DNA from 4 places in the Streptomyces sp. NPDC004284 genome. Region 2 is predicted to be linked to each of the others. Evidence: riboswitches for the same ligand, from Rfam matches in the RefSeq annotation. Region 2 holds a riboswitch; each other region holds the start of a gene.

Region 1 (7,587 bases), on a different contig from region 2:
GCGCTCGACGGCGGCCCAGCGGGCGATCCGTACGGCGTCGGCGAGGACACGCCGGGCCTGCCGGGCGAGCTCCGCCCGGGGCGGAGTCCCCTCGGGCGGCCGCGGCGCCGGCCGGGTGCGCCGGGTCGTCACGGCCCGTCGGGCGGTGGCCAGCGCCTGCGGGCGGACGAGTCGGAGTCTGGAGTTGCGCGCCAATGGTTCATCGGGCTTTCGAGACGTCACGGGGGCAGTCTTCCCGCTGACGGCCCGAAAGCCCAATCGGAATCGGACGCCCCGTCGGAACGGGCGCCGCGAGGGCCCGGGAGCGGCCTCAGAACAGGGGGGTGAGGAAGCGGCGCAGGGACTCCTCGTAGGGGACCGGGTCGGCGTTCCACATCGAGGCGTGCGGGGCGTGCCGCACGGTCTTGAGGCTGACCTGGCCGGGGCGGCGGGCGGCGAGCTCGACGGAGGGTTCCCAGGGGGCGATGGTGTCGTCGGGGCCGTGGAAGAGGAGGACGGGGACGCGCAGGGCGTCCGGTTCCGAGGCGATCCGGAGGAGGTCCGGGTGCGGGCCGGTCCTGCCCTGGGCGGCGCGGACGGCGAGCGGGAGCAGGGGGGCGGGGACGTGGGAGGCCGCCGCGAGGTTGCGGAGGGTGGCCTCCCAGTCGAGGACCGGGGAGTCGAGGACGAGGCCGCTGATCCGGTCGCGCACGCCCGACTCGGCGGCGGCGCGCAGGGCCATCGAGGCGCCGGTCCCCCAGCCGTGCAGGACGACCTTCCGCGCGCCCCGGCGGACGGCGTAGCGGATGGCGGCGTCGACGTCGCGCCACTCGGAGTCGCCGAGGTGGGCGAGGCCGTCCGGGGAGGCGGGCGCCCCTTCGTCGCCCCGGTAGGCGGGGACGAGGACGGGGATCTTGCGGCGGTTGAAGAAGGGGACGAGGTTCAGCGGGTGCTCGCGGGTGGTGCCGAGGCCGTGCAGGGCGATCACCCAGGTGGTGCGGGGGCCGGCCACGAGCCAGGCGGGCAGCGGGCCGAGCTCGCCGGGGATCTCGACGTCCTCGTGGGCGAGCCCGAGGGCGCTGAGCGGGGTGCCCCGGTGCAGCTGGGGGGTGAGCCGGACGCGGGCCCCCGGTCCGAGGACGCCGAGTTCGACGCGCTCCAGGCGGCGGACGACGGTGTCGGCGGTGTGGGGGACCCGGTCGAGGACGGGGCCGAGGACGGCGTGCAGTCCGGGGGCCTCCATCCCGTACGTGCCGGGGCGCAGCGAGGCGAGGCTGCGGGTGAGGGTGACCCGCTCGGGTTCCGTGGCGTGCACGGTGAGCCTGGGGTCTCCGGGCAGTGGTCGTTCGGACGGTGTCCTGAGGGCGACATCGCTGGCGTACCGGCCGGCCGCCACCACGGCCGCGCCGACACCGATCAGGGTGGTGACGGCCGCTGCCGTCGCTGTAGCCGGGCGCACGCTCCCAGTCTCGGCAGGACGGCCCGGGCCTGCCACCGGACGGACCCGGGCGGGGGGGGAACCGGAGGGTTCGCCCCGGGGAGTGACATGAGTCTCGTCGAGGGGGTCCCCCGGTCGGATGGTCCTGTCCAGGGAGCGGAACCGGGCGGACGGGGAGGAGACGGGGTGGGTCGCACGGGCCCGGCGAGGAGCGGGATTACCCGTGGTTCCGGGGTGACCGCATCGTGGACACCGGTCACGCCGGAGGGCTAAGCGGAATCTCTTGACACCGGTTAGGGACACCACGTCGCCCGCCCCAGTTCATCTTCCGTTCACCCAGGTTGCCTACGTTCGACGAGCCACTGACGTCAAACGATTGCCTGGGTAAATGGAACACATCACGCTGCTGCTCGCCATTGTGGTCGTGACAGCTCTCGTGTTCGATTTCACGAACGGTTTCCACGACACCGCCAACGCGATGGCCACGACCATCTCGACCGGTGCTCTCAAGCCCAAGACGGCGGTGGCCATGTCCGCCGTGCTGAACCTCGTCGGCGCCTTCCTGTCCGTGGAGGTCGCCAAGACGATCTCCGGCGGGATCATCAACGAAGAGGGCATTCGCACAGAAGTGATCTTCGCGGCGCTCGTGGGCGCCATCCTGTGGAACCTGCTGACCTGGCTGCTCGGACTGCCGTCCAGCTCGTCCCACGCCCTCTTCGGCGGCCTCATCGGCGCCGCGGTCATGTCGGCCGGCTGGTCCGCCGTGAACGCCCCGACCATCGTCACCAAGGTCCTCATCCCGGCCGTCGCCGCCCCGATCGTCGCGGGTCTCGCCGCGACGCTCGCCACCCGGCTGACGTACAAGATCGGCGCGAAGACCGACGAGAAGCACACCGCCAAGGGCTACCGGGCCGGCCAGATCGCCTCCGCCGGTCTCGTCTCCCTCGCCCACGGCACCAACGACGCCCAGAAGACGATGGGCATCATCACCCTCGCCCTGGTCACCCAGGGTGTCGTCGCCCCCGGCTCGAACCCGCCCCTGTGGGTCATCGTCTCCGCCGGCATGGCGATCGCGCTCGGCACCTACCTCGGCGGCTGGCGCATCATCCGCACCATGGGCAAGGGCCTCACCGACCTCCGGCCGCAGCAGGGCTTCGCCGCCCAGACCAGTGCCGCCACGGTCATCCTCGCCTCCTCGCACCTCGGCTTCTCCCTCTCCACCACCCAGTCCTGCTCGGGTGCCGTGATGGGCGCCGGTCTCGGCCGCAAGGGCGGTGTCGTCCGCTGGTCGACCGCGACCCGGATGTTCGTCGCCTGGGGCCTGACGCTGCCCGCCGCCGCCGTGGTCGGCGCCGGTGCCGAGTTCCTCACCAAGCAGGGCACCTGGGGCATCGTCGCCGTCGCGGTCCTCCTCGTCGCCGGCTCGGGCGTCATCTGGTCGCTGTCCCGCCGCAAGCCGGTCGACCGGCACAACGTCACGGACGACGACATCGACGGCGACGCCGAGCCCGCGGGTGTCGTGACCACCGCGATCGCGGCCGTCACCCCGCCGCCGGCCGGTTCCGTCGCCGCCGTCGCGGACGAGGACCTGAAGACCACCATCCCCGCGCCGGTCCCCACGGACCCGGCCGCTCCCCCGGCCACCGCCGCGGTCTAAGGAACTGGAACCAAGCATGAAGATCGACTGGGCAGCCCTCGGCTCCGTCTTCGGAGTCAGCCTCGTGACGACCGTCGCCCTCGTGGGCCTCTTCACCCTCGGTGTCGTCGGCCTCTCCAAGCAGGAGCAGGCCGCCGCCCAGGGAGGCTCCGCCGCCCTGGCCCGCACCGGCGCCTACGCCTGCTTCGCCCTGTGCCTGGCGGCCGTGGCGTACGGCATCTACCTGATCGTCGCCTGACGGTCCCCGGTACCCCCGGCCGGGCGGTCCGCACCTCGTGTGCGGGCCGCCCGGCCGTCGTGTTTGTGGTGCTTCGCACAGTGACGCGATGCAGGTCAAGGGTGAGTTGACGGCTGTTCTCGGGCCGTGGTGGACTGCCGGGGCCATACGGCGGCAGGAGAGGAAGTCCGGTGCGATTCCGGCGCGGTCCCGCCACTGTGACCGGATCCCGAGGGGTCCGGGAGTCAGGAACTCTCGCCGCCGGTCACGTCGATCCAGGGCGCGGACCCTGAGTGAGGACACAGCGCCATGCCCGGCCGCAGCCCCACCCCGTCCAGAACCACCGGTGTCTTCGCGTACGGCGCGGCCGCCGGTCTCGCCGTCGATCTGCTCGTCGGCGACCCCCGCCGCGGCCATCCCGTCGCCGCCTTCGGCCGGGCCGCGGGCCGGGTCGAGAAGGCCCTGTGGCACGACCACCGCGGCTGGGGCGCCCTGCACACCGCCGTCTGCGCCGGCGCCACCGTCGCGGCCGGCGCCCTCGCCGCCCGTACGGTACGGGGCAGCCGCGCGGCCTCCGTCGCCCTCACCGCCGCCTCGGTCTGGGCCGTCGTCGGCGGTACGACCCTGGGCCGCGAGGCCCGCGCGATCGGCGGCGCCCTCGCCGCCGGGGACCTGGAGGTGGCCCGGGAACGGCTGCCGCACCTGTGCGGGCGCGACCCGCAGTCCCTCGACGGCCCCGCGATGGCCCGCGCGGTCGTCGAGTCCGTCGCCGAGAACACCTCCGACGCGGTCGTCGGCGCCCTCTTCTGGGGAGCGGTCGCGGGCGTGCCGGGCCTGGTCGGCTTCCGCGCGGTGAACACCCTCGACGCGATGGTCGGCCACAAGTCCCCCCGCCACCGGCGCTACGGCTGGGCCTCGGCCCGCCTCGACGACCTGGCCGGCTGGCCCGGGGCCCGGCTGACCGCCGTCCTCGCCACCGTCGCCGGCGGCGATCCGCGCGGGGCCGCACGGGCCTGGCGCGAGGACGCGGCCAAGCATCCGAGCCCCAACGCGGGACCCGTCGAGGCCTCCTTCGCGGGCGCCCTCGGCGTACGGCTCGGGGGGACCCTCTCGTACGCCGGGCGGGTCGAGCACCGGCCCGTGCTCAACGGGGAGGGGCGGCCCGTCGAGGTCGCCGACATCGACCGCGCGGTCCGGCTCTCCCGCCGGGTCACCGCACTGACCCTGGCCGCCTGCGTGGGCGGCCGCATGATCGCGAGCGCACTGAAGCGGAGGAACGCATGAGGGGTGGGGGGCTGCTCGTCGCCGGGACCACGTCCGACGCGGGCAAGAGCGTCGTCACGGCCGGCATCTGCCGCTGGCTGGTCCGGCAGGGGATCAAGGTCGCGCCGTTCAAGGGACAGAACATGTCCCTGAACTCCTTCGTCACCCGGGAGGGCGCCGAGATCGGCCGCGCGCAGGCCATGCAGGCGCAGGCGGCCCGGGTCGAGCCGACCGCCCTGATGAACCCGGTGCTGCTCAAGCCCGGCAGCGACCGCTCCAGCCAGGTCGTCCTCATGGGCAAGCCGGTCGGCGAGATGAGCGCCCGCGGCTACCACGGAGGGCGGCAGAAGACCCTCTTCGAGCCGGTGATGGCGTGCCTGGAGGAGCTCCGGGGCACGTATGACGCCGTGATCTGCGAGGGGGCGGGCAGTCCGGCCGAGATCAACCTGCGGCGCACGGACATCGTGAACATGGGCATCGCGCGCGCCGCGAAGCTGCCCGTCGTCGTGGTCGGGGACATCGACCGGGGCGGGGTCTTCGCCCAGTTCTTCGGGACGACGGCGCTGCTCGCGCCCGAGGACCAGGCGCTCGTGGCGGGCTACCTGGTCAACAAGTTCCGCGGCGACGTGACGCTGCTGGAGCCCGGACTCGACATGCTGCACGGCCTCACCGGACGCCGGACCTTCGGTGTCCTGCCGTACGCGCACGGGCTCGGCATCGACGAGGAGGACGGCCTGCGGGTCTCCCTGCGGGGCACCGTCCGCGAGTCCGTCGTCGCGCCGCCGGTCGGCGCGGACGTGCTGCGGGTCGCCGTCTGCGCCGTACCGCTGATGTCCAACTTCACCGACGTCGACGCGCTCGCCGCCGAACCGGGCGTCGTCGTCCGGTTCGTCGACCGGCCCGAGGAGCTCGTCGACGCCGACCTCGTCGTCGTGCCGGGCACCCGGGGCACGGTCAGGGCGCTGGCCTGGCTGCGCGAGCGCGGCCTCGCCGACGCCCTCGTCCGGCGCGCGGCCGAGGGCCGGCCGGTCCTCGGCATCTGCGGCGGCTTCCAGGCCCTGGGCGAGCGCATCGAGGACGAGGTCGAGTCGAAGGCCGGGGTCGTCGACGGGCTCGGGCTGCTGCCCGTACGGGTGCGGTTCGGGGTCGAGAAGACCCTCGCCCGGCCGGTCGGCGAGGCGCTCGGCGAGCGGGTCGAGGGGTACGAGATCCACCACGGCGTCGCCTCCGTGGAGGGCGGGGAGCCGTTCCTCGACGGCTGCCGCGCCGGCTCCGTCTGGGGCACCCACTGGCACGGCTCCCTGGAGAGCGACGGCTTCCGCCGGGCCTTCCTGCGGGAGGTCGCCGCGGCGGCGGGCCGGCGGTTCGTGCCCGCGCCCGACACCTCGTTCGGCGCGCTGCGCGAGGAGCAGCTCGACCGGCTCGGCGACCTGATCGAGGAACACGCGGACACGGACGCGCTGCTGCGGCTGATCGAGGGCGGGGCGCCGGAGGGGCTGCCGTTCGTGCCGCCGGGGGCGCCGTGACGCCGGGCCGTCCTTCGGGACATCAGCGAACCGAACTCGATGGAAGGAACACCCGATGAGCACCCGGTATCCGTTCACCGCCGTCGTCGGCATGGCCGATCTGCGGCTCGCGCTGCTGCTCAACGCCGTCAGCCCGGCCGTGGGCGGGGTGCTCGTGCGGGGCGAGAAGGGGACCGCGAAGTCCACCGCCGTGCGCGCGCTCGCCGAGCTGCTGCCGGAGGTCTCGGTGGTCGCGGGGTGCCGGTTCAGCTGTGACCCGGCCTCGCCCGACCCGGGCTGCCCCGACGGGCCGCACGGCGACGCGCCGGGGACCGCACGTGCCGCGCGGATGGTCGAGCTGCCCGTCGGCGCCTCCGAGGACCGGCTCGTCGGCTCGCTCGACATCGAGAAGGCGCTCGCCGAGGGCGTGAAGGCCTTCGAGCCGGGGCTTCTCGCCGCCGCGCACCGGGGGATCCTGTACGTCGACGAGGTCAACCTGCTGAGCGACCACCTCATCGACCATCTGCTCGACGCGGCCGCCATGGGCGCCTCCCACGTCGAGCGCGAAGGCGTCTCCGTACGGCATGCCGCCCGCTTCCTGCTCGTCGGGACCATGAACCCCGAGGAGGGTGAGCTGCGGCCGCAGCTCCTCGACCGGTTCGGGCTCACCGTGGAGGTCGCCGCCTCGCGGGACCCCGAGCAGCGGGTCGAGGTCGTCCGGCGGCGGCTCGCCTTCGAGGACGATCCGGCCGCGTTCGCCGCGCGCTGGGCCGGCGAGGAGGCCGCGCTGCGCGAGCGGATCGTCGCCGCGCGGGAGCTGCTGTCCCGGGTGACCCTCGGCGACGCCGTGCTGCTCCAGATCGCCGCGACCTGTGCCGCGTTCGAGGTGGACGGCATGCGCGCCGACATCGTGATGGCCCGCACCGCGACCGCGCTCGCCGCCTGGGCGGGGCGGACCGGGGTGACCTCGGAGGACGTGCGGCAGGCCGCGCTCCTGGCCCTCCCCCACCGCCGCCGGCGCTCGCCCTTCGACGCGCCCGGCCTCGACGAGGACAAGCTCGACGAGACCCTGGAGCAGTTCAAGGGGGACGAGCCGGACGACGATCCCGAGCCGGACGGGCCGGGTGACGGTGGCCCCGGTGGCGGTGGGGGCGTTCCGCCTCAGGGCGAGGGGCCCGACGGTCCCGCGCCCGAGTCCGCCGAGGCCCCGGAGAGCGCGCCCGCCCCGCAGGAGGCCCCGCAGCAGGCCCCGCAGGGCTCCGGTGCCGGTGAGCGCGCCGCCGTCAAGGCCGGTGAGCCCTTCCGCACGAAGGTGCTCAGCGTGCCCGGTCTCGGCCAGGGCGCGGCCGGGCGCCGCTCCCGGGCCCGCACCGAGCACGGCCGTACCACGGGATCCACCCGGCCCCGGGGCGCGCTGACCAAGCTGCACCTGGCCGCGACCGTGCAGGCCGCCGCCCCGCACCAGCGGGCACGCGGCCGGTCCGGGCCCGGACTCGTCGTCCGGCGGGACGACCTGCGGCAGGCGACC
Region 2 (7,587 bases):
CGTCATCACCCACCACCACCCCGACCACCACGGGCTCTCCGGCCGCGTCCGCGAGGAGTCCGGGGCCTGGATCGCCATGCACGCCGCCGACACGGCCGTCGTCCGCCGCACCCGCACGTCCGAACCCGGCACCTGGTTCGACTACCTCGCCCGGAAACTCGCCGCCGTCGGCGCCCCCGAGGACCACATCGCCCCGCTGCGCGCCGCCCGCGACGCCGGCCGGATGCGGACCCTGCCCGGTCTCCGCTCGGCCCTCCCCGACCGCGAGATCGTCCCCGGCGAGCTCCTCGACCTGGCCGGACGGCGCCTCCGCGCGATCTGGACCCCCGGGCACACCCCCGGGCACGTCTGCCTCCACCTGGAGGAGGAGCACCCCTCCCGGCTGCCCGGCCACGGCCGGCTCTTCTCCGGCGACCACCTGCTGCCCGGGATCTCCCCGCACATCGGCCTGTACGAGGACCCCGACGACTCCCCCAAGCTCTCGACTTCGTTCGAGCAGGGGGGACCCCCCTCCGCGACGGACCCCCTCGGCGACTACCTCGACTCCCTCGAACGGATCGGCCGCCTCGGCGTCGCCGAGGTCCTCCCCGCCCACCAGTACGCCTTCACCGACGCCGCCGGCCGGGTCCGCGAACTCCTCGACCACCACGAGGAGCGCCTCACCGGCCTCATCCGCCTCCTCGCCACCCCGCTCACCCCCTGGCAGCTCGCCGAGCGCATGGAGTGGAACCGCCCCTGGGAACAGATCCCCTACGGCTCCCGCAACATCGCCGTCAGCGAGGCCGAGGCCCACCTCCGCCGCCTGGTGAAGCTCGGCCGCGCGGAGTCCGTGCCGGGCTCGGACCCGGTCACGTACATCGCGGTGTGAGGCCCCGCCTCACGCCTTGAAGAGGCGCCTGAGCGCCATCACCAGGACCAGCGGGGAGATGCCGCCGCCGAGCAGCATCGCCGGACCCGCCACCCACCACAACCAGTGCTGCCCCCCGCCGTCCCAGTGGTCGTAACCGCCGTCGACGAAGAGGAACCAGAGGACGTGCAGCGTCAGTACGGCGATCAGCGCGATCCAGTACAGGGCGATCCCGGCCGCCCACAGCCGGACCCGACCGGGCGAGACCGTGAGCAGCCGCCCCCGGTAGCCCTGGAATCCGACCATCGCGGCGATCAGGAGCAGCGTCGCGGGGCCGCGCCACCAGTCGTCCATCGCCCACTGGTACGGGCCCTGCGCCTGGTCGGAGAGCGAAGGGTGCTCCACCGCCTTGTCCATCAGATCGGCCCCGCCGACGAGGAAGGCCACCATCGGCACCAGGTAGAACAGCCCCAGCATCGGCCTCCCCAGACCCGTGACCAACACCCGCACGGCACGCTCCCGCGCCGACGGCACCCCCGTCGCGGTGGCCCGCGCCCGCACCCCGGCGACCGGCCCCCGGACGGCCGCGCGGTCACGGGGCGTCGCGGAGGACCGGGCGGGCGTGGCGGAGGACCGGGCGGGCGTCGGCGCGGACGGGCGCGCGGCGCGCGCCTGGGCCGACGGCACCCCCGTCGACGGCGCCCCCGCCGAGGCGGCCCGGACCCGCGGCGCGGCGCCCGGACCGCGAACGGCGGCACGGGCACGCGGCACCGCGGGGGCCCGGGCGGGTGTCGGCGCGGGGGCCCGGGCGGGTGTCGGCGCGGGAGCCCGGGCGGGTGTCGGCGCGGAGGGCCGCGCGGCGCGCGCCCGGACGGGCGTCGGCGCGGGCTCCGGCGCGAGAGCCTGGGCGGGCAGGACGGCCGTCCGGGGCGGCCCGGTACGCGGCCGGGCGACGGTGGCGGCGGCCGGCCCCGGTTCGGCGGCGGCGTCCGGCGCGACCGGCCGGGGCTCCGGATCGGGATCGGGATCGGGCTCCGGCCCCCGCTCCGGAGCCTCGGAAAGCCCCGGCTCAGGCTCCCGGTCCCGCTCCCGCTCCCGGTCCCGGTCCACCGAAAGCCCCGCCGCAGGCTCCCGCTCCGGCTCCGGCTCGAACTCCGCCTCCGCGTTGAGCAGTTCCTCCGCCTTCTGCGCGATGGCCGCGACCACGGGCGCCGGGAGCCAGCTCCCCGACTCCTCCCGGTGGGGGTCCGCGAGCGCGGCGAGCTCGGTCACCGGTGGGCGGTCGTCCGGCCGCTTGGACAGACAGCGCCGTACGAGCTCCGCGAACGGCCCGTCGACCCCGGCGAGGTCGGGCTCGTGGTGGACGAGCCGGTACAGAAGCTCCGCCACCGAACCGCCGCCGAAGGGCCCGCGGCCGGTCGCCGCGAACGCGAGCACCGCGCCGAGCGAGAAGAGGTCCGCGTCGGGCCCGACCGTCCGCCCCTCCGCCTGCTCCGGCGACATGAAACCGGGCGATCCGACGACCAGGCCCGTCCCCGTCAGGGCCGTCTCGTCGGCGGAGCGTGCGATGCCGAAGTCGATGAGCAGGGGGCCGGACAGCGAGAGCAGCACGTTGGACGGTTTGACGTCCCGGTGCACGAGCCCCGCCCGGTGCACGCCGTCGAGGGCGTGCGCGAGGCCGGAGAGCAGCCGCCAGAGGGCCGGTTCGGGGAGCGGTCCGTGCGCCAGGACCGCCTCGGAGAGCGCGGGGCCCGGCACGTACGCGGTGGCCAGCCAGGGCACCTCCGCGTCCGGGTCGGCGTCGAGGACCGGGACCGTGCCGGCGCCGCGCAACGACTGGGCGGCCCGCACCTCCCGGGCGAAGCGCGTGCGAAAGCCCGGGTCACCGGCGAGCGCGCCGTGCACCACCTTGAGCGCGACCGTGCGGCCACCCCGCGAGCGGCCCAGGTAGACGCGGCCCATGCCGCCCTCGCCCAGCCGGTAGAGGAGCCGGTAGGGACCGATCCCCCGCGGGTCGCTCTCGGTCAACGCCCGCATTCCGCACCCCCGTGAAGACGCCGTCGGCATGTTGTCGTGGCGGCGCCAGCATGGCACAGCGGTCCGCTCCCCGGCAGCGCCTCGGCGAACCCGCTCCCGCCCCGGTGTGAGGCGCCTCCCACCCCCGGGGCGGCGGGCGTACGGGCCGGTAGAGTGGGCGCGTCGTCATCATGCCCGTACGGGGGGAAGCCGGTGGAAATCCGGCACTGACCCGCAGCCGTGAACCGTCTCCCCCCGGAGATTCCGGAGGTCGGTGAGTCGGAATGCCCCGCCCGGGACATGACCGCCGGCACCGTCGAGGAATACGGAGCCGGAGCCTGGTGCCCCCGAGGCGTGCCGGTGCCCGGCCGCAGGAGAGGGCCCCATGAACACCGTCCGCCGCGGCGCCGCCGCGCTCGCCGCCGCCGCAGCCGCGCTCGGCACCGCAGCAGCCGTTCCGGCCGTCGCCGCGCCCTCCCCGTCCGCCTCCGCCGGTGCCTCCGGGACCGGCCTGTACGGCACGAAGGACCCGACGTACGACGGTGTCTGGCGCCAGTCGCTCGCCTTCCTCGCCCAGCGCGCCACCGGTTACCAGCCCGCCGACCGGGCCGTGGACTGGCTGCTCGGCCAGCAGTGCGCCGACGGCTCGTTCGCCTCGTACCGCGCGGACGTGACGAAGCCCTGCGACCCCAGGACGATGCGGGACACCAACGCCACCGCCGTCGCCGTCCAGGCGCTGCGCGCCGTGCGCGGCCAGGCCGCCGCCCCGGAGAAGATCGACAAGGCCGTCAAGTCCGGCTCCGACTGGCTGCGGACCGTGCAGAACAAGGACGGCGGCTGGGGCTACGGCGCCGGCGGCGCGAGCGACGCCAACTCCACCTCGGTCGTCGTCGGCGCGCTCGCCGCGATCGGCGTGCGGCCCGCTTCGTTCACCTCCGCCGAGGGCCGCACCCCGTACGACGCGCTCCTCTCCTTCGCCCTGCCCTGCTCCGACAAGGACGGCGCCGGGGCGTTCGCGTACCAGCCGGACAAGACCGGCAAGCTCCTCGCCAACGCCGACGCCACCGCCGCGTCCACCCTCGCCGCGCTCGGCAAGAGCATCGTCGCCACCAAGGCCTCCCCCCAGCAGCCGCCCGTCTGCCACGACCTGTCGAAGCCGACCGTCGAGCGGGCCGCGCTGAACGGCGCCTCCTACCTGGCGAAGGCCCTCGCGAAGACCGGGCACCTCACCCTGCCGCCGATGCCGGGCGCCACCGACACCACCGAGCAGCCCGACATCGGCAACACCGCCGACGCCGTGGTCGCGCTCGCCGCCGCCGGTGCCACGAAGGAGGCCGAGCCGGCGCTCGCGTGGCTGGAGAAGAACTCCACCGCCTGGGCGAAGGAGAACGGCCCGGCCGCCTACGCGCAGCTGATCCTGGCGGCCCGCGCGACGGAGACCGACCCGCGCGAGTTCGGCACGGCGGACCTCGTCGAGCAGCTCAACGCCACCGGCCCCGCGCCCAAGGCCCCGGACACCTCCGCCGCCTCCACCAGCGACGACGAGTCCGGCTTCGACGTCTGGTGGATCATCGGCATCGGCACGGTCGTCGGCGTCGGCATCGGCTTCCTCATCAGCGGCCGCAAGAAGTGAGCCGCGCGCGGATCGCGGGCGCCGCGGCGGGAGCGCTCCTGGCCTTGGCCGCGGCGGCCCCGGCGCAGGCGGCCGGCTACCGCTACTGGTCGTTCTGGGAGAGCGACGGCGGCAAGCCCTGGACGTACGCCACGCTGGGCCCGGCGAGCGCCCGGCCCGCCGACGGCGACGCGATCGGCTTCCGCTTCGCGGTCAGCAACGGCACGGACGACACCTCCCGCCCCTCCGTCGCCCCCGACTTCTCGGGGATCTGCGGGGGCGTGGAGAAGAAGGACGGCACCAAGCGGATCGCGGTCGTCGTCGACTTCGGCGGCCCCACCGACGCGCCGTCCGGGGAGACCTCGCCGAAGAAGCCGGTCGAGGCCGGCTGCGCGGAGGTCCGCGAGGACGCGACGGCCGCGGAGGCGCTGGCCGTGGTGGCGAAGCCGCTGCGGTACGACAGCGTGGCCATGCTGTGCGGGATCGCGGGCTACCCGGCGCGGGGCTGTGGCGAGCAGGTGGAGGTGGGGGCGACGGCGTCGGCTCCCCCGAAGGCCGCTGCCCAGGAATCCGACGGGGGCGGCGGCCCGTCCTTCGGCGTCCTCGCGGGCGGGGCGGCCGTCCTGGCGCTCGGCGGGGCGGCGATCTGGAAGGCCCGCCGGCGCGGATGAGTACGGCCCGGAGCGTGTTCACGGCGTCGGCGCGTCGTGCGTCCACGGAGTCGGCGCCCGTCGCCGGTGCCCGTGTCGGCGGGGGCGGCGTCGGCGTGTTCTCGGCACCCGTCGCGAGCCGGGCCAACGCCCTGCACGCGGGCGCGTGGTGGCTGTGGGCGCTCGGCCTGGCCGTCGCCGCCTCCCGGACCACCAACCCGCTGCTGCTCGGACTGCTCGTCGGGGTGGCCGGTTACGTGGTGGCGGCCCGGCGCACGGACGCGCCCTGGGCCCGCTCGTACGGCGCGTTCGTGAAGCTGGGCCTGTTCGTCGTCGCGCTGAGGGTCGTCTTCTCCCTGCTCCTCGGCTCCCCCGTCCCCGGTGAGCACGAACTGTTCACCCTCCCCGAGGTGCCGCTGCCCGACTGGGCGCAAGGGGTGCGGATCGGGGGCCGGGTGACGGCCGAGCAACTGGTGTTCGCGCTGTACGACGGCGCCAAACTGGCGACCCTGCTGATCTGCGTGGGCGCCGCGAACGCGCTGGCCAACCCGGCGCGGCTGCTGAAGTCGCTGCCGGGTGCGCTGTACGAGGCCGGGGTCGCCGTCGTCGTGGCGATGACCTTCGCGCCGAACATGGTCGCCGACGTCGCCCGGCTGCGGACCGCCCGCCGACTGCGCGGCCGGCCCACGGGCGGGGTCCGGGCGGTGCTCCAGATCGGGCTGCCGGTCCTGGAGGGAGCCCTGGAGCGGTCGATCGCGGTCGCGGCGTCGATGGACGCGCGGGGGTACGGCCGCACGGCCCAGGTCCCCGCCTCCGTACGCCGCACCACGAACGTCCTGACTCTGGGGGGCCTCCTCGGCGTGTGCGCGGGCTCGTACGGGCTACTGGCGGCGGAGGGCGCGGGCTACGGGCTTCCCCTCCTCGGCGCCGGGCTCGTCGCCGCGATGGCCGGGCTCCGACTCGGCGGCCGCCGAACCGTCCGCACCCGCTACCGGCCCGACCGCTGGGGCGCACGGGCCTGGCTGGTCTCGGGCTCCGGAGTGGCGGTCGCGGCCCTGATGATCTGGGCGAACGCCTACGCCCCTGAGGCGCTGCACCCCGGGGTCGTCCCCCTGGAGGCGCCGGAGCTTCCGCTGTGGCCGGCGGTGTCGGTCCTCGTGGGCCTGGTACCGGCGTTCGTCGCACCCGTTCCCAAGGAGAACCCGTGATCCGCTTCGAGAACGTCTCGGTGCGCTACGAGGAGGACGCCGGGCCGACCCTGCGGAACGTGAACCTCACGGTCCCCGAGGGCGAGCTCGTACTCCTCGTCGGCCCGTCGGGCGTAGGCAAGTCGACCCTCCTCGGCGCCGTCTCGGGCCTCGTCCCCCACTTCACGGGCGGCACCCTCACCGGGCGCGTCACCGTCGACGGCCGCGACACCCGCACCCATCCGCCGCGCGAGCTCGCGGACCTGGTCGGCACGGTGGGCCAGGACCCGTCCGCCCACTTCGTCACCGACACCGTCGAGGACGAGCTCGCCTACGGCATGGAGTCCCTCGGCCTCGCACCGGGCGTGATGCGCCGCCGGGTCGAGGAGACCCTCGACCTCCTCGGCCTCGCCGAACTCCGCGACCGCCCCATCGCCACCCTCTCCGGCGGCCAGCGCCAACGGGTCGCCATCGGCTCCGTCCTCACCCCCCACCCCAAAGTCCTCGTCCTCGACGAACCGACCTCCGCCCTCGACCCCTCCGCCGCCGAAGACGTCCTCGCCGTCCTCCAACGCCTGGTCCACGACCTCGGCACCACGGTCCTCCTCGCGGAACACCGTCTGGAACGCGTCGTCCAGTACGCGGACCAGGTCCTCCTCCTCCCGGAGGCCGTCATGGGCCCCCCTGCCGAGATCATGTCCATCTCCCCGGTACACCCTCCGGTGGTCGCCCTGGGCCGACTCGCGAGCTGGGACCCGCTGCCGCTGACGGTGCGGGACGCGCGGCGACGGGCGGCGCCGCTGAAGCAGCGACTGGAGGGACGTGTCCCTGCGGGGCTTCTCCCCCACCCCGCCCGAAATCCAGCCCCGCCGGCGTTTGAGGCGCGGAGGTCCGGGGGCAGCGCCCCCGTGTCCGGGAGCGAGGACGCTCCCGCGCCTCGGGGGCCGGGGAGGAGCCCCGGTTTCGGGAAGGGGCGGGGTGGGGGAATCCTCCCCTTCCTGCGGCGCCGCACCCGGCCCGCCGCACCCGACCCCACCCCCACCCCCCTGGTCCTCGTCGAAGGCCTCGGCGTCCGCCGGGGCCGCGTCGAGGCCCTCCGTCGCGTCGACCTCCGGGTCGCCCCCGGCGAGACCGTCGCGCTCATGGGGCGGAACGGGGCCGGGAAGTCCACGCTGCTCTCCACGCTCGTGGGCATGATCGAGCCGACGGGCGGGACGGTCCGGGTCGCGGGGCGGGCCCCGCACAGCACGGCACCGCGGGAGCTGATCCGACAGG
Region 3 (7,587 bases), on a different contig from region 2:
GCCGGGGCTCACGCCCGCTCCCGCGCTGATCGCGGACAGGGTGGCCAGGGCGTAGCCGTGCTGCTCGAACTCCCTGGCCGCGGACTTGACGAGCGCGTCGCGGGTCCGTGCGGCCCGCTCCTGTTTGGTCACCCAGGCTCCCCCGTGGCGCCGAGCGTCTCGGCGGCAGCGGTCCGCGCCCTGCCGCGCCGTGCCACTCGACGGTATCAAACCGACTGATTGGTATTGATTGTACGAGCCGGGCCCCCGCCTGTACCCCGTTTTCCCCCGTACTCCGGCCGCCCCGGCGGCACTTCGCGCCGGGGCGGCCGGTGCTCACCCGGCCGTCGTGCCGTACCGGGCGAGGAGGCGGGCCCGGCGGGAGGGCTGGAGGTTCGCGCGGGTCACGTCCCCGCCGTAGTGGGCGAGGACCCGGCGGTCCATGACGCGGCGCCAGAGCGGCGGTACGTACGCGAGCACGATCATCCCCGCGTATCCCGTCGGCATCTCGGGGGCCTCGTCGAAGTGGCGCAGCGACTGGTAGCGCCGGGTGGGGTTGGCGTGGTGGTCGCTGTGCCGCTGGAGGTGGTACAGGAAGACGTTCGAGGCGATGTTGTCGCTGTTCCAGCTGTGGCGCGGGGCGCAGCGCTCGTACCGGCCGCTCGCGGTGAGCTCCCGCTTGAGGCCGTAGTGCTCGGTGTAGTTGATGACTTCGAGCAGGCAGAAGCCGAAGACCGCCTGGACCGCGAGGTACGGAAGGACGCCCGGTCCGAAGGCGAGCGCGAGTGCCGTGAAGAGCGCGAACGACAGGGCCCAGGAGCCGAGGACCGTGTTGCGCGGGCTCCACACCGACCGGCCCCGGCGTTCGAGCCGGCGCTTCTCCAGGCGCCAGGCCGAGGTGAGGCTGCCGAGGACGGTCCGGGGCAGGAAGCGCCAGAAGCTCTCGCCGAGCCGGGCGCTCGCCGGGTCCTCGGGGGTGGCGACGCGGATGTGGTGGCCGTGGTTGTGCTCGACGTAGAAGTGGCCGTACCAGGTCTGGGCGAGCGCGATCCGGGAGAGCCTGCGCTCCAGGGTCTCGGTCTTGTGCCCCAGTTCGTGGGCGGTGTTGATGGCGATGCCGGCGACGCCGCCGAGGGTGAACGTCAGCCCGATCCGGTCCACGAGGGCGAGGTCGCCCCGGGTGATCAGCCAGCAGCCGAGGACGAGCCCGGCGTACTGGAGGGGGAGGTAGGCGTAGGTGCACCACCGGTAGTAGCGGTCCTTTTCCAGGTGGGCGATCGCGCTGTCCGGCGGGTTGGCGGAGTCCTTGCCGATCAGGTGGTCGACGACCGGGAAGAGCACGTACAGGACGAGGATCCCGGTCCACCAGAAGAGCCGGAGCCCGGTGGCGTTCACCAGCCCCCAGGAGAGGAAGGGGAAGGCCGGGATGAGCAGGCCGAACAGCCAGAGCCAGCGCTTGGGATCGCGCCAGGGGGCGGGGGTTTCGGGGGAGTCGCTGTGCAGGGCCAAGGCCGGCTCCTCGGGGAGATGGACACTTCACATGCCTACTGTCCAGTTGATAGACGGATTCCCCCTGGGGCGTCAATGCTCTGGGCGGGGACCGGTGGATAAAGTGGGGGCACGATGACACGTTTCCGCGAGAGTGTTCGGTCCCTCCTGCGCGAGCAGGTGCTCGACGCCGCCTACCGGCTCGTCGCCGCCGACGGCTGGGGCGGGCTGCGCATGGCCGGCATCGCGCGGGCCGCCGGCATCAGCCGTCAGACGCTCTACAACGAGTTCGGCTCGAAGGAGGCCATCGGGCAGGCCCTGGTGCAGCGCGAGGTCGAGGGCTTCCTGCTCGGCATCCAGCGTGAACTGGACGCCCATCGCGGGCAGTTGGAGGCGGCGGCCGCGGCGGGCGTCGGCTACACGCTCCAGCAGGCCGTGGACAACCCCCTCATCAAGGGCGTCCTGCTCGCGGCGCGCGGCGGCGAGGACGATCTCCTCGCCTACCTCACCACCCGCGCGGAACCGGTCTTCGGCACGGCGATGGCGATGCTCGACGCGTACGCGACCGAGGCCTGGCCCGACGTCGACGAGGAGTCCCGCGGCCTCGCCGTCGAGACGATCGTGCGGCTCACCGTCAGCCACATCGTCCAGCCGGTGGGCCCGCCGGAGGAGTCGGCGCGGCGCATCGCCAGGATCACGGCGCGGATCGCGTACCCGGGCGGGGCCTGAGGCGGAGCCTCGCGGGAGCGGGAGCGGGAGCGGGAGCAGGAGCAGGAGCCGACGCCGGCGCGGGAGCCGGCGCGGATCGCGTACCCCGGCGGGGTCTGACCCGGCCGGGCGCGGAGCCCGGAGGGGGCGGGGAACCGGGAAGCGGCGGCGGCCGACTGCCTCGGCGTGACAGAACCGTCGGGCCCTTCCACCCCCTGGGGGAGAACCATGAACCGCCGCAACCTGCTCCGCGCCACCACCGCCCTCGGCGCCACGGGCGCCCTCGCGGGCGTCACGGGAACCGGTGCCACCGCCGCCGGCGCGTCCGCGCGCCGCCCGCTCCGGGTGCACCTCGTCCTCTTCGACGGCGTCGAGGAGCTCGACTTCGCAGCCCCCTACGAGGTGCTCTCCGCCTCGGGGTTCTTCTCCGAGCGTCCGGTGGACGTCCGGTACGTCTCCGTCGACGGACCCGGCACCGTCACCGCCGCCTTCGGCACGGAGGTCCGTGTCGACCACCCCTGGGCCCCGCGCGAGGCCGACCTCCTCGTCGTGCCGGGCGGCGGCTACGCGCGCCGGGACAGCCCCGGCGTCTGGGCCGAGATCGACCGGGGCACCCTGCCCCGCGCCCTCGCGGCGGCGGCCCGGCCGGGGCTCACCGTCAGCGCCCTGTGCACCGGCGTCATGCTGCTCTCCGCCGCCGGACTCACCCGGGGCCGCCCCTGCACCACCCACCACAAGGCCCGGCCGGACCTGGAGCGGCAGGGCGGTGTCCTGAAGGGGGCGCGCGTGGTGGACGACGGCGACCTGGTGACCGCCGGCGGCGTCACCTCGGGCCTGGAGCTCGCCCTCTGGCTGGTCCGCCGGGAGCTCGGCCCCGAAGCGGCGAACGGCCTGGAGGCCATGCTGGAGTACGAGGCCCGCGGCACGGTCTGGGTCCGGCCGGACGCGCGCTGACGAAAGGGGTGAGGCCCGCTGCCGGAAACGGGGGATCTTCGGCAACGGACCTCTGTTGAATATTGTACTAGATCATCGGGGGTGGTGCGCCCGGCCCGCGGCGGTGGCGAAGGGTGGCCGTGCGGGGTACACCTCCCCTGAGGCGCGGACACGGCCACCCGGGGCCGGACACGCCCGACCGCGTCGCCGATGACGACGAGGAGGTCGCCGTGGAAGGCAGAAGCAAAGGGATCGTGCGGTCCTTCAACCGTCTCGGCGGGTACGGCTTCGTCGTCCCCCTGGGCTCCGAGGAGCAGGTGTACTTCCGCGCCGAGGACATCGAGAACGAGAGGCGGACGGTCTCCGAGGGGCAGCAGGTCTCCTTCGTCCTGGTCCTCGGCGACGGCCGCTTCGAGGCCAGGGAGCTGCGCGCCTGACACCGGCCGGGCCCCGGAGCGCGGTCGCCGCCCGGTGGTACTGTGCCGAGGCCAGTCGCACCTTTGTACGCACCTGAACGGGTACGTGCACGGGTCAGGGAATCCGGTGGAAGACCGGAACTGACGCGCAGCGGTGAGGGCGACGGGCGGAGCATCGGCCACTGGGCGGCACGACGGGCCCGGGAAGGCGCTCCGTCCGGCCGACCCCGAGTCCGAAGACCTGCTGGCGGCCCCGGCGGCACGCTGCCGTCCGGGGAGGACCGTACGACAGGCTCCGCGTATGAGCCGTGGCCGCAGAGGAAGTTCCCGTGCCGCTCGCACACCCCGTCCGCTCCGCCGTGCTCGCCCTGGCCGGCGTCCTGCTCCTCACCGCGACGGTGACCGGCTGCGGCGGAGGGTCCTCCGCACCGTCCGGGAAGAGCGCCCCTCAGCACGGCCATCCCGTCACCCTCGACGACAACTGCGGACGGCCGGTCCGCGTCGACCGCGCCCCGCGCCGGGCCGTCGCCCTCGACCAGGGGGCGGCGGAGATCATGCTCTCCCTCGGCCTCGCCGACCGCATGGTGGGCACCGCGACCTGGACGGACCCGGTGCTCGAGGGGCTGGAGAAGGAGAACGCGAAGGTGCCGCGCCTGGCCGACCGCTACCCCTCCTTCGAGAAGGTCCTCGACACCGAACCCGACTTCGCGGCCGCCTCGTTCGGGTACACCCTCGGCAAGGGCGGGGTGGCGCCCCGCGAGCGCTTCGAGCAGCTCGGCGTCCCCACGTACCTCTCGCCCACCGACTGCGTCGGCAAGGACAACAGCGGCGACGGCGACGGAGTCCGCACCCGCCCCCTCACCATGGAGACCGTCTACGGCGAGATCCGCGACCTGGCCCGGGTGTTCGCGGTCCCCGAGCGCGGCGAGAAGCTCGTGGCCGGGCTCAAGGCGCGGGTGGCGAAGGCCACGGCGGCGGCCGACTTCACCGACGCCACCGTCCTCTACTGGTACTCGGACTCCAAGTCGCCCTACATGGCGGGCTGTTGCGGAGCGCCCGGGATCGTCACGAACGCGCTCGGGGCGAAGAACGTCTTCGACGACACCCGCGAGGAGTGGCCCCAGATCAACTGGGAGACCGTCGCGGACCGCGACCCCGACGTCCTCGTGCTCGGCGACCTGACCCGCCGCGCGCAGTCCGCCGAGAGCGCCGCCAAGAAGATCGAGTTCCTGGAGTCCGACCCCGTCACCCGGAACATGGCGGCGGTGAAGCACAAGCGGTACGTCCTGCTCAGCGGCCAGGCGCTCAACCCCGGCCTCCGCACCGTCGAGGGCATCGAGAAGGTGGCGGCCGCGCTCCGCTCGTACGGTCTCGCGAAGTGAGCACCACCCGGCAAGGGGCCGCGTCCGCCACGGTGTTCCTGTGGGCGGCGGCCGGACTCGCGCTGCTCGGGCTGTCCGTGGCCGTGGCCGTCACCATCGGCCCGGCGGACATCGGCGTCGGCGAGGCCGGGTCCGTGATCGCCGCCCACCTCGGCGGCGGCGCCTCGGAGCTCTCGCCGATCCGCGACGGGATCGTCTGGGACCTGCGGCTGCCCCGTACCCTCCTCGCCGCCGTCTGCGGCGCCGGACTCGCCGTCTGCGGGGCGGTGATGCAGTCGCTCCTGCGCAATCCGCTCGCCGACCCCTTCGTCCTGGGCGTCTCCTCCGGCGCCTCGACCGGCGCGGTCGCGGTCGTCGTCCTCGGCGTCGGCGGCGGCGTCCTCTCCGTCACCGGCGGGGCGTTCCTGGGGGCGGTGGTCTCCTTCGCGCTCGTGCTGCTGCTCAGTCACACCCTCGGCGGCTCCACGGACCGGGTGGTCCTCGCGGGCGTCGCCGCGATGCAGCTCTTCTCCGCCCTCACCTCCTTCGTCGTGATGACCGCCGCCGACGCCGAGACCACCCGGGGCGTCCTCTTCTGGCTGCTCGGCTCGCTCTCCGGGGCCGGCTGGAACGAGGTGTGGGTGTGCCTCGCCGTCCTCGCGGCGGCCCTGCTGATCTGCGGCGGACACGCGCGGACCCTGGACGCCTTCGCCTTCGGCGAGGAGGCCGCCGCCTCGCTCGGCGTCGCCGTCGTCCGGACCCGGCTCGTCCTGCTGTGCGTCACCGCCCTCCTGACGGCCGCCCTGGTCTCCGCCGCCGGCGCGATCGGCTTCGTCGGCCTCGTCCTGCCGCACGCCGCCCGCGCGCTCGCCGGCCCCGGGCACGCCCGTCTGCTGCCGGTGACCGCCCTGGCCGGGGCGGTGTTCCTCGTCTGGGCCGACACGCTCGCCCGCACGGTCCTCGAACCGCAGGAGGTGCCGGTGGGCGTGGTGACCTCGCTGATCGGCGTACCGGCCTTCGTCCTCGTCCTGTACCGCACCAGGAGCGCCCGATGACCGCCTCCGCCGACCTCGCCGCGAGCGCCGGACTCCGCGCCGAGCGGGTCTCGCGCACGGCCGGCGGCACCCTCGTCCTCGACGGGGTCAGCCTCGCCCTGGCCCCCGGCACCGTCACCGGGCTGCTCGGGCCCAACGGTTCGGGCAAGTCCACCCTCCTGCGCCTGCTCGCCGGCGTCCTCGCCCCCGACTCCGGAGTCGTCACCCTCGACGGCGACCCGCTGGACGGGCTCGGCCGCCGCACGGTCGCCCGGCGCCTCGCCACGGTCGAGCAGCAGGCCGACACCCAGACCGACCTGACGGTCGCCGACGTCGTACGCCTCGGCCGCATCCCGCACCGCAGGGCCTGGACGCCGCCCTCGGCGGCGGACGAGACCGCCGTCCGCACCGCCCTCGAACGGACCGGGCTCACCGACCGCGCCCGGCAGCCCTGGCGCACCCTCTCCGGCGGCGAGCGCCAGCGCGTCCAGATCGCCCGCGCCCTCGCCCAGGAGCCGCGCGAACTCCTCCTCGACGAGCCCACCAACCACCTCGACATCCAGCACCAGCTGGACCTCCTGGCCCTCGTCGCGGACCTCCGCCTCACCGCCGTCGTCGCCCTGCACGACCTCAACCTCGCGGCCATGTACTGCGACCGGCTCGTGGTCCTGGCCCGGGGCCGGGTGGTGGCGGGCGGCCCGCCGGAGGAGGTCCTCACCGAGGAGCTGATCGCCGAGGTCTACGGGGTCCGCGCCGCCGTGACCCGGCCGGGACCCGACGGGCGCCCCCACATCCGCTTCCTGGGTACGGTGGGCCCATGGCCGAGCCCGTAGACCCCGCAGCCGCCCCCTCCCGCCCGCACGAGCGGACCCCGGGGCCGCGCGAACTCGCGGCGGCGGCCGAGGTGTTCGGCCTGCTCTCCGACCCCACCCGGCTCCATCTGGTGTGGCTGCTCACCCGGGGCGAGGCCGATGTCACCGCCCTCACCGAGGCGTGCGGGGCGGCGCGCCCCGCCGTCAGCCAGCACCTCGCCAAGCTGCGCCTCGGCGGCCTCGTCACCTCCCGCAAGGACGGCCGCCGGGTCGTGTACGCGATGCCGGACGGCCATCTGAAGCGCCTGGTCGTCGAGGCGATCAGCCGCGCCGACCACGAGGTGACCGGGGAGCCCTGGCACGACTGACCGCCGACCGCCGACCGCCGACCGCCGACCGCCGCGTGTCGCGTGTCGACGCGCCGGCGCCGGGACCGGCGCCCGGTCAGCGCGGGAGCCGCATCTCCAGGCCGTCCAGGACCACGTCCAGGCCGTAGGCGAACTTGGCGTCCCGGATGGCGACCGGGTCGACCACCGCGTGGGCGGCGGCCTCGTCGTAGGCGGCGGCGAGGTGGTCGTGGCCGGCCGCCGCCTGCTGCGCGGCGGGCATGAGCCGGGCGATGAACCCGGCCTCGGTCTCCCCGGAGCGGGCGACCGTGGTGAGCCAGGCGGCCTCCGTGGTGCTCATGCCGATGACGTACGACAGGAGGGTGTCGATCGCGCGGCTCGGCTCGGGGAACCCGGCGGCCGTGAACAGGGCGGCGAGCCGCTCCGAGTACGACATCAGGTTGGGGCCCAGATAGGCGAGGCCCGCCTGCCCCAGGGTCGACGAGAGCCAGGGATGGCGCAGGGCCGTC
Region 4 (7,587 bases), on a different contig from region 2:
GGCGACGTCGGCGGGCAGGCCCGAGAGGTCCGCCTCGGCGCGGATGGTGGCAAAGGACCGGCGGTAGATCTCCGTCCCGTCCTTCTCGTAGTCGAACATCCTGGTGCTCTCGCTCATCTCGTCGTGCGGGCCGTGGTCACTGCTTCGGGCAGGGAGGTGCGGGGGGTCGGTACGCCGTTCACCAGGTAGGTGTCGTCGCCGGTGGCGAGGACGTCCACCCAGGTGCCGTGCGGGTGGCCGCAGCGGCGCTCGCACCCGGAGTAGTGGACGGGCAGGCCCCCTCGCCGGACGAGGGCGGCGTCCGCCCGTACGTCGGCGAGGGACTTGGCGCAGCCGGGGCGTCCGGTGCAGGCGCTGACCCCGACCGAGGGCAGGTCGGGCCGGGTGATCAGGCCGTGCTCCGCCAGGTCCCGGTCGGCGGCCCCCACGACGACCACCCCCCGCCAGGGCGTGAGCCGGAGCTCCTCGGCCCCGTCGGCCAGGGCCCGCAGCTGGGCGGCCGTCAGCCGGCCGAGCGGGGCGAGGACGTGCAGGGCGCGCTCGCCGAGGGGGCCGGGCGCGGGCGGCGGGGACGCGGGAAGCGGCGGTACGGGTACGGGCTCCGCCGTGATCCCGGCCCGCGCGAGGGCTCCGGCCCAGTCGGGCACGTGCTCCTCGGGCAGCTCGCGCGGGCGCCAGGCCCCGTTCCCGGCGGCCCCGGCGGCGTCGAGGAACACGAGGGCGGCGGTGAGGGCGGCCCGGACGGCGTCGGTCGCGGCCAGCCGGAAGGCCTCCGGGCCCAGCCGCAGCAGGACGGATCCGTCCGGCCCTGCGATCAAGCTCACATCGCCGCCGAGCCCGGCGACGTCCCCGCGCCCGTCGTCCAGGACGAACAGGAACCGTCCCGAGAGCGACGCCGCCCGGGGCTCGGCGCAGAGTGCGGTGTCCAGTGCGCGGGCCCACAACTGCACGTCCGCGGAGCCGAGTCCGTCGAGTCCCGCGCCGGGCGAGGCCACGATGTTGCGGACGCGCTCATGGGTGGGGGAGGGCAGCAGACCCGCCCCGTCCAGGAGGGACGCCAGGTCTGCCCCGCAGCCCTCGCCGAGCCCGCGCAGCTCCGCGTTGCCGCGCGAGGTGATGCTGATCCGTCCGTCGCCGAGCGTCTCCGCCGCGACCGCGAGCGTCTCCGCCTGATGTGTCGTCAGGCGCCCTGCGGGCAGGCGCAGTCGGGCCAGGCGTCCGTCGTCGGCGGGGTGCAGGCGCAGCGCCCCGGGGCAGGCGTCGCCACGGTCCCGTATGCGAGCTTCGCCCGGTTCGGGCGTCGGGGGTGGGGTGGGCGGCATGGCGGCGAGCATACCCACGGGGAACCGCCTGACCACCGGGTGTGATCCGGCCGACTCCTGGCGCTCCGGGCCCTGCCGGTGCCTGCCGGTCCTTGGTGCTCGAGGCCCGCCGGTGCTCGCCCGTGCCGCCGTCGGACGTCCCGGTGTGATCCGGCCGACCCCGACGCTCCCTGGGGCCCGACCCCGGCACGATCTAGGATGCAGATCGGCATGGGGTCCCAGGACCCCGGGGAGGAAGCCCGGTGAGAATCCGGCGCGGTCCCGCCACTGTGAGCCCGTACCCGCGAGGGACGGGTGAGTCAGGAACTCCCGCCGTCCACACGACCACCCGGGGCGCGGACAACCCCGAGGAAGGCCTGAGCTCGCCATGCTCCTGCTGCTGTCGCACTCCGACACCGACCTGCTCAGCGCCCGCGCGGCCGGGGGGCCGGTGGAGTACCGCTTCGCCAACCCCTCCCGCCTCCCCCTCGCGGACCTCCCCGGGCTGCTCGACGGCGCCGACCTGGTCGTCGTCCGGCTCCTCGGCGGCGTCCGCTCCTGGCAGGAGGGCCTCGACGCGATCCGCGCCGCCGGGAAGCCGGTGGTCGTGCTCAGCGGCGAACAGGCTCCCGACGCCCAGCTCATGGAGGCCTCCACCGTCCCCGTCGGCGTCGCCACCGAGGCGCACGCCTATCTGGCGCACGGCGGCCCGGCGAACCTGGAGCAGCTGGCCCGCTTCCTCTCCGACACCGTCCTGCTCACCGGCCACGGCTTCGAGGCCCCGGCCGCCGCCCCCACCTGGGGCCCGCTGGAGCGGACCGTGCGCAACGGGACCGGCCCGACCGTCGCCGTGCTCTACTACCGCGCCCACCACATGAGCGGGAACACCGCCTTCGTCGACGCCCTCTGCGGCGCGATCGAGGACGCCGGCGCCCGCGCCCTCCCGCTGTACGTGGCGTCCCTGCGCGCCCCCGAGGCCGAGCTGATCTCCGTCCTGCGCGGAGCCGACGCCATCGTCACGACCGTCCTCGCGGCGGGCGGTACGAAGCCCGCCGAGGCGCAGGCCGGCGGCGACGAGGAGGCCTGGGACGCGGGCGCGCTCGCCGCGCTCGACGTGCCGATCCTCCAGGCGCTGTGCCTGACCGGGTCCAGGGAGGCCTGGGAGGAGAACGACGAGGGCCTCTCCCCGCTGGACGCCGCCAGCCAGGTCGCCGTGCCCGAGTTCGACGGCCGCCTCATCACCGTCCCGTTCTCCTTCAAGGAGATCGACGAGGACGGCCTGCCCGCGTACGTCGCCGACGCCGAGCGCGCGGCCCGCGTCGCCGGGATCGCCGTCCGGCACGCCCGGCTCCGCCACATCCCGAACGCCGAGAAGAAGCTGGCGCTCGTCCTCTCCGCGTACCCGACGAAGCACTCCCGCATCGGCAACGCGGTCGGCCTCGACACCCCCGCCTCCGCCGTCTCCCTGCTGCGCAGGCTGCGGGAGGAGGGGTACGACTTCGGGCCCGTCGAGGACATCCCCGGCCTCGTCTCCGGCGACGGCGACGAGCTGATCTACGCCCTCATCGAGGCCGGCGGCCACGACCAGGACTGGCTGACCGAGGAGCAGCTCGCGAAGAACCCGGTCCGCATCCCGGCCGCCGACTACAAGCGCTGGTACGCGCAGCTGCCCGCCGAGCTCCGCGAGCAGGTCGAGGAGCACTGGGGCCCGGCGCCCGGCGAGATGTTCCTCGACCGCTCGCAGAACCCGGAGGGCGACATCGTCCTCGCCGCCCTGCGCCGCGGGAACCTCCTCGTCCTCATCCAGCCGCCGCGCGGCTTCGGCGAGAACCCGATCGCGATCTACCACGACCCCGATCTCCCGCCGTCCCACCACTACCTGGCCGCCTACCGCTGGATCGCGGCCCGCGCCGAGGACGGCGGCTTCGGCGCCGACGCCATGGTCCACCTGGGCAAGCACGGCAACCTGGAGTGGCTGCCCGGCAAGAACGCCGGCCTGTCCGCCGCCTGCGGCCCCGACGCGGCCCTCGGCGACATCCCGCTGATCTACCCGTTCCTCGTCAACGACCCGGGCGAGGGCACCCAGGCCAAGCGCCGCGTCCACGCGACCCTCGTCGACCACCTGGTGCCGCCGATGGCCCGCGCCGACTCGTACGGCGACATCGCGCGCCTGGAGCAGCTGCTCGACGAGTACGCGCAGATCAGCTCGATGGACCCGGCGAAGCTCCCGGCCATCCGCGCCCAGATCTGGACCCTGATCCAGGCCGCCAAGCTCGACCACGACCTCGGTCTGGAGGAGCGCCCGGAGGACGACGGCTTCGACGACTTCCTGCTGCACGTCGACGGCTGGCTGTGCGAGGTCAAGGACGCCCAGATCCGCGACGGCCTCCACGTCCTCGGCGGCGCGCCGACCGGTGAGGCCCGGGTCAACCTCGTCCTCTCCATCCTGCGCGCCCGCCAGATCTGGGGCGGCACCCAGGCGCTCCCGGGCCTGCGCGAGGCCCTCGGCCTGGACGAGTCGGCCGCGACCCGCACCACCGCCGACGAGGCGGAGGCGAAGGCCCGCGAGCTGGTCGAGGCGATGGAGGCGCGGGGCTGGGACGTGGCACGGGTCCCGTCGGTCGTGACCGAGGTCCTGGGCTCGGGCGCGGAGGGCGACGAGGCCGCGGACGCGGAGGCCGGCGAGAGCACGGCCGGCGCGGACGGCGTGAAGGCCGCTGCCGCCGGGACCGCTCGCGCCGAGGCCGTCGCGGACGTCCTCCGCTTCGCCTGCGAGCAGGTCGTGCCGCGCCTGGCCGGCACCACCGACGAACTCGCCCACGCCGTGCACGCCCTGAACGGCGGCTTCGTCCCGGCCGGCCCCTCCGGCTCCCCGCTCCGTGGCCTGGTCAACGTCCTGCCGACCGGCCGGAACTTCTACTCGGTCGACCCGAAGGCCGTGCCGTCCCGGCTCGCCTGGGAGACCGGGCAGGCGCTCGCCGACTCCCTCCTCACCCGCTACCGCGACGACAACGGCGCGTGGCCGACCTCCGTCGGCCTGTCCCTGTGGGGGACGAGCGCGATGCGCACCGCCGGCGACGACGTCGCCGAGGCGCTCGCCCTGCTGGGCGTCCGCCCGCTGTGGGACGAGGCCTCGCGCCGGGTGAACGGCCTGGAGCCGATCCCGCTCGCCGAGCTCGGCCGCCCGCGCGTCGACGTCACGCTGCGCATCTCGGGCTTCTTCCGGGACGCGTTCCCGCACGTCATCGGCCTCCTCGACGACGCCGTACGGCTCGTGGCGGGCCTTGAGGGCGAGTCCGCCGAGGACAACTACGTACGGGCGCACGCGCAGGCCGACCTCGCCGAGCACGGCGACGAGCGGCGCGCCACCACCCGCATCTTCGGCTCCCGGCCGGGCACGTACGGCGCGGGCATCCTCCAGTTGATCGACTCGCGCGACTGGCGCACGGACGCCGACCTCGCCGAGGTGTACACGGTGTGGGGCGGGTACGCGTACGGGCGCGGGCTCGAAGGCCGCCCGGCGCGCGCCGAGATGGAGACGGCGTACAAGCGGATCGCGGTGGCCGCGAAGAACACGGACACCCGCGAGCACGACATCGCCGACTCCGACGACTACTTCCAGTACCACGGCGGCATGGTCGCGACCGTCCGCGCGCTCACGGGCACGGCCCCCGAGGCGTACATCGGCGACTCGACCCGCCCGGAGACCGTCCGCACCCGCACCCTCGTCGAGGAGACCTCCCGCGTCTTCCGCGCCCGCGTGGTCAACCCGCGCTGGATCGAGGCGATGCGCCGCCACGGCTACAAGGGCGCGTTCGAGCTGGCGGCGACCGTCGACTACCTCTTCGGGTACGACGCGACCACGGGTGTCGTCGCCGACTGGATGTACGACAAGCTCACCCAGGAGTACGTCCTCGACGAGACGAACCAGGCCTTCCTCAAGGAGGCCAACCCCTGGGCCCTGCACGGCATCGCCGAGCGCCTCCTCGAAGCCGAGTCCCGCGGCATGTGGGAGAAGCCGGACCCGGAGACCCTGGCCGCCCTGCGCCAGGTCTTCCTGGAGACGGAGGGCGACCTTGAGGGCGCTGCGGGCGAGGACTAGGCCCTGACGAGGGCCGGGGCCAGTTCGAGGACGCGGCCCCGGTACCCCTCCCGCAGCCGCCGGTCGTGGCTGACGATCACCAGCGTGCCCGTGTACCGGGCCAGCGCTGCCTCGATCTCCTCCACCAGGCCCGGGGCCAGGTGGTTGGTCGGCTCGTCGAGGAGGAGCAGGTCGGCGGGGGAGGTCACCAGGAGGGCCAGTTCCAGCTTGCGGCGCTGGCCCGTCGAAAGCAGCCGGACCGGGGTCGTCAGATCCCGGGCGGCGAAGAGCCCGAGGGCGAGCAGTTCGTCCTCGCGGCCTTCTCCGAAGGCCTCGCCCACCGTACGGGGGTCGAGGGGTGGGGCCGTGTCCTGGCGGAGCAGCCCGACCCGGGCGGGCACGGTCACCGTGCCCGCGTCCGGGGCGAGTTCGCCCGCCAGGACCCGGAGGAGAGTGGTCTTTCCCGCGCCGTTCGGGCCGGTGAGCAGCAGGCGTTCGCCCGGGTCGAGGTGGAGCGCGTCGAGGTGGAGCCGGCCGTCGACGCGTATCCCCGTGAGGTCGACGGGAGCGCCTTCGCCCGTGATGTCCGCGCGGAACCGGAGCGGTTCCGGCGGCGCGGGCACGGGGTGGGCGGTGAGCCGGGCGAGTCTCTCGCGGGCGGAGCGGATGCGGCTCATCGCGCCGTGCGCCCGTGACCGGGCCCGGAAGGCGCCCGCCCCGCTGAACGCGGCCGGGGCCTTGCGGGGGATCGCGGAGAACCGGTCGACGTTCGTGTCGGCGAGCGCCCGGTGGCGGGCGAGTTCGGCCTTCCACTCCTCGTGCTCCCGCTGTCTGCGGGCCCGTTCGGCGGCGCGGCCGGCGAGGTAGCCGCCGTAGCCGTCGCCGTACCGCCGCACGGTGTGGCGGTCCTCGTCGACCTCCAGGACGGCGGTGGCGACCCGGTCGAGGAAGACCCGGTCGTGGGAGACGGCCACGACCGTGCCCCGGTGGGCGCGCAGCCGCTCCTCCAGCCAGGCGACGGCCTCGTCGTCGAGGTCGTTGGTCGGCTCGTCGAGCAGCAGCAGTTCGGGTTCGGCGGCGAGGACGGCGGCGAGGGCGAGCCGGGAGCGCTGTCCGCCGGAGAGCGTCCCGAGCGGTCGGCCGCGGTCGAGCGGTCCGGGCTCGCCGAGCCGCCGCAGGGTGGTCTCGACGCGCCGGTCGGCCCCGGCGCCGCCCCGGGCCTCGTAGGCGGCGAGCAGTCCGGCGTATCCGGCGAGGTCGCCGGTGGCGGCGAGCTCGGCCTCGGCCGTACGGATCGCGCGCTCCAGCTCCCGCACCTCCGCGAGCGCGTGGTCGACGGCGTCGCCGACGGTCGCGTCCGCGGGGAGGTCGAGGGTCTGGGCGAGGTGCCCGAGGCCGCCGGGGGAGTCGACGGTCACGGTGCCGTTGTCGGGGGTCTCCAGGCCGGCGAGGAGCCGGAGGAGGGTGGACTTCCCGGAGCCGTTGTCGCCGACGACGCCGAGGCGTTCGCCGGGGCGGACGGTGAGGGAGACCCGGTCGAGCACGGTCCGGTTCTGCGCGTACCGGTCGTCGTAGCGCTTGGTGACGTCGGTGAGTAGGGCACGGAACAAGGGCGACCTCCTGCCGTCGGGGACACGGACGCGAGACGCGTCGTCTCGCCTGGGTGACAGTACGACACCCGGAGAGGTCTGACAAGACGATACGTCTCGTCTTGATTCGTGGGCGGTCAGGCGGAGGCTATGCGCAGGACCAGTGCGGCCGCCGCGACCAGGGCGAGCACCGCCGCCGGCGCCAGCTCGAAGTCCTTCACCCGCAGGTGGGAGATGACGGCGCCGACGAAGTAGAGCACCAGGCCCACCGCCGCGGCCTCGCCGAGGAGCGGGACGAAGAGCCCCGCGAGCAGGCCGAGCGCACCGGCGGCCTTCGCGGTCGCGAGCCACGGCAGCGCGCCCTCCGGGACGCCCACCTTGGTCATGCTGCCGGTGACCTGCGGGTTCTTGGTGAACGTCATGAAGGCGGAGCCGAGCGAGGCGAGGGCGAGCAGAACCGCGACGGCGGCATGGGCGATGAACATGGAGGTACTCCAACGGTCGGGGGACGACAACCGTTGAACAGTATCAACGATTTCTCTGGCTCCACAATTGCGTTGTTGTTACGGTGGACGGCATGGCAGCACTCCCGACCGATCGCCTCGGCTTCCTCCTC

Evidence for each region. Region 2 has a riboswitch for cobalamin ahead of ACFYUS_RS33360 (prenyltransferase/squalene oxidase repeat-containing protein). Riboswitches for the same ligand answer to the same signal wherever they lie in the genome.
Region 1: another riboswitch for cobalamin. It lies ahead of ACFYUS_RS19595 (cobalamin biosynthesis protein); the one in region 2 lies ahead of ACFYUS_RS33360 (prenyltransferase/squalene oxidase repeat-containing protein).
Region 3: another riboswitch for cobalamin. It lies ahead of ACFYUS_RS36505 (ABC transporter substrate-binding protein); the one in region 2 lies ahead of ACFYUS_RS33360 (prenyltransferase/squalene oxidase repeat-containing protein).
Region 4: another riboswitch for cobalamin. It lies ahead of cobN (cobaltochelatase subunit CobN); the one in region 2 lies ahead of ACFYUS_RS33360 (prenyltransferase/squalene oxidase repeat-containing protein).

What each region holds. Positions count from the first base shown of each region.
Region 1 covers NZ_JBIAMJ010000007.1:56,366-63,952, forward strand. The annotation lists gene ACFYUS_RS19575 (hypothetical protein) at 1-222, opposite strand, end outside; gene ACFYUS_RS19580 (alpha/beta hydrolase) at 311-1,438, opposite strand; gene ACFYUS_RS19585 (anion permease) at 1,806-3,074, shown strand; gene ACFYUS_RS19590 (hypothetical protein) at 3,091-3,312, shown strand; cobalamin riboswitch at 3,426-3,569, shown strand; gene ACFYUS_RS19595 (cobalamin biosynthesis protein) at 3,601-4,575, shown strand; gene ACFYUS_RS19600 (cobyric acid synthase) at 4,572-6,080, shown strand; gene ACFYUS_RS19605 (putative cobaltochelatase) at 6,136-7,587, shown strand, end outside.
Region 2 covers NZ_JBIAMJ010000019.1:14,834-22,420, reverse strand. The annotation lists gene ACFYUS_RS33370 (MBL fold metallo-hydrolase) at 1-868, shown strand, start outside; gene ACFYUS_RS33365 (protein kinase) at 878-2,875, opposite strand; cobalamin riboswitch at 3,024-3,174, shown strand; gene ACFYUS_RS33360 (prenyltransferase/squalene oxidase repeat-containing protein) at 3,249-4,496, shown strand; gene ACFYUS_RS33355 (SCO2322 family protein) at 4,493-5,146, shown strand; gene ACFYUS_RS33350 (energy-coupling factor transporter transmembrane protein EcfT) at 5,242-6,333, shown strand; gene ACFYUS_RS33345 (ABC transporter ATP-binding protein) at 6,330-7,587, shown strand, end outside.
Region 3 covers NZ_JBIAMJ010000024.1:4,755-12,341, forward strand. The annotation lists gene ACFYUS_RS36480 (ScbR family autoregulator-binding transcription factor) at 1-132, opposite strand, end outside; gene ACFYUS_RS36485 (alkane 1-monooxygenase) at 316-1,488, opposite strand; gene ACFYUS_RS36490 (TetR family transcriptional regulator) at 1,603-2,196, shown strand; gene ACFYUS_RS36495 (DJ-1/PfpI family protein) at 2,404-3,129, shown strand; gene ACFYUS_RS36500 (cold-shock protein) at 3,339-3,545, shown strand; cobalamin riboswitch at 3,642-3,767, shown strand; gene ACFYUS_RS36505 (ABC transporter substrate-binding protein) at 3,854-4,906, shown strand; gene ACFYUS_RS36510 (FecCD family ABC transporter permease) at 4,903-5,940, shown strand; gene ACFYUS_RS36515 (ABC transporter ATP-binding protein) at 5,937-6,752, shown strand; gene ACFYUS_RS36520 (ArsR/SmtB family transcription factor) at 6,737-7,099, shown strand; gene ACFYUS_RS36525 (TetR/AcrR family transcriptional regulator C-terminal domain-containing protein) at 7,176-7,587, opposite strand, start outside.
Region 4 covers NZ_JBIAMJ010000005.1:80,283-87,869, reverse strand. The annotation lists gene ACFYUS_RS15160 (precorrin-8X methylmutase) at 1-117, opposite strand, end outside; gene ACFYUS_RS15155 (cobalamin biosynthesis protein CobG) at 114-1,334, opposite strand; cobalamin riboswitch at 1,518-1,650, shown strand; gene cobN (cobaltochelatase subunit CobN) at 1,690-5,403, shown strand; gene abc-f (ribosomal protection-like ABC-F family protein) at 5,400-6,992, opposite strand; gene ACFYUS_RS15140 (DoxX family protein) at 7,109-7,456, opposite strand; gene ACFYUS_RS15135 (MarR family winged helix-turn-helix transcriptional regulator) at 7,549-7,587, shown strand, end outside.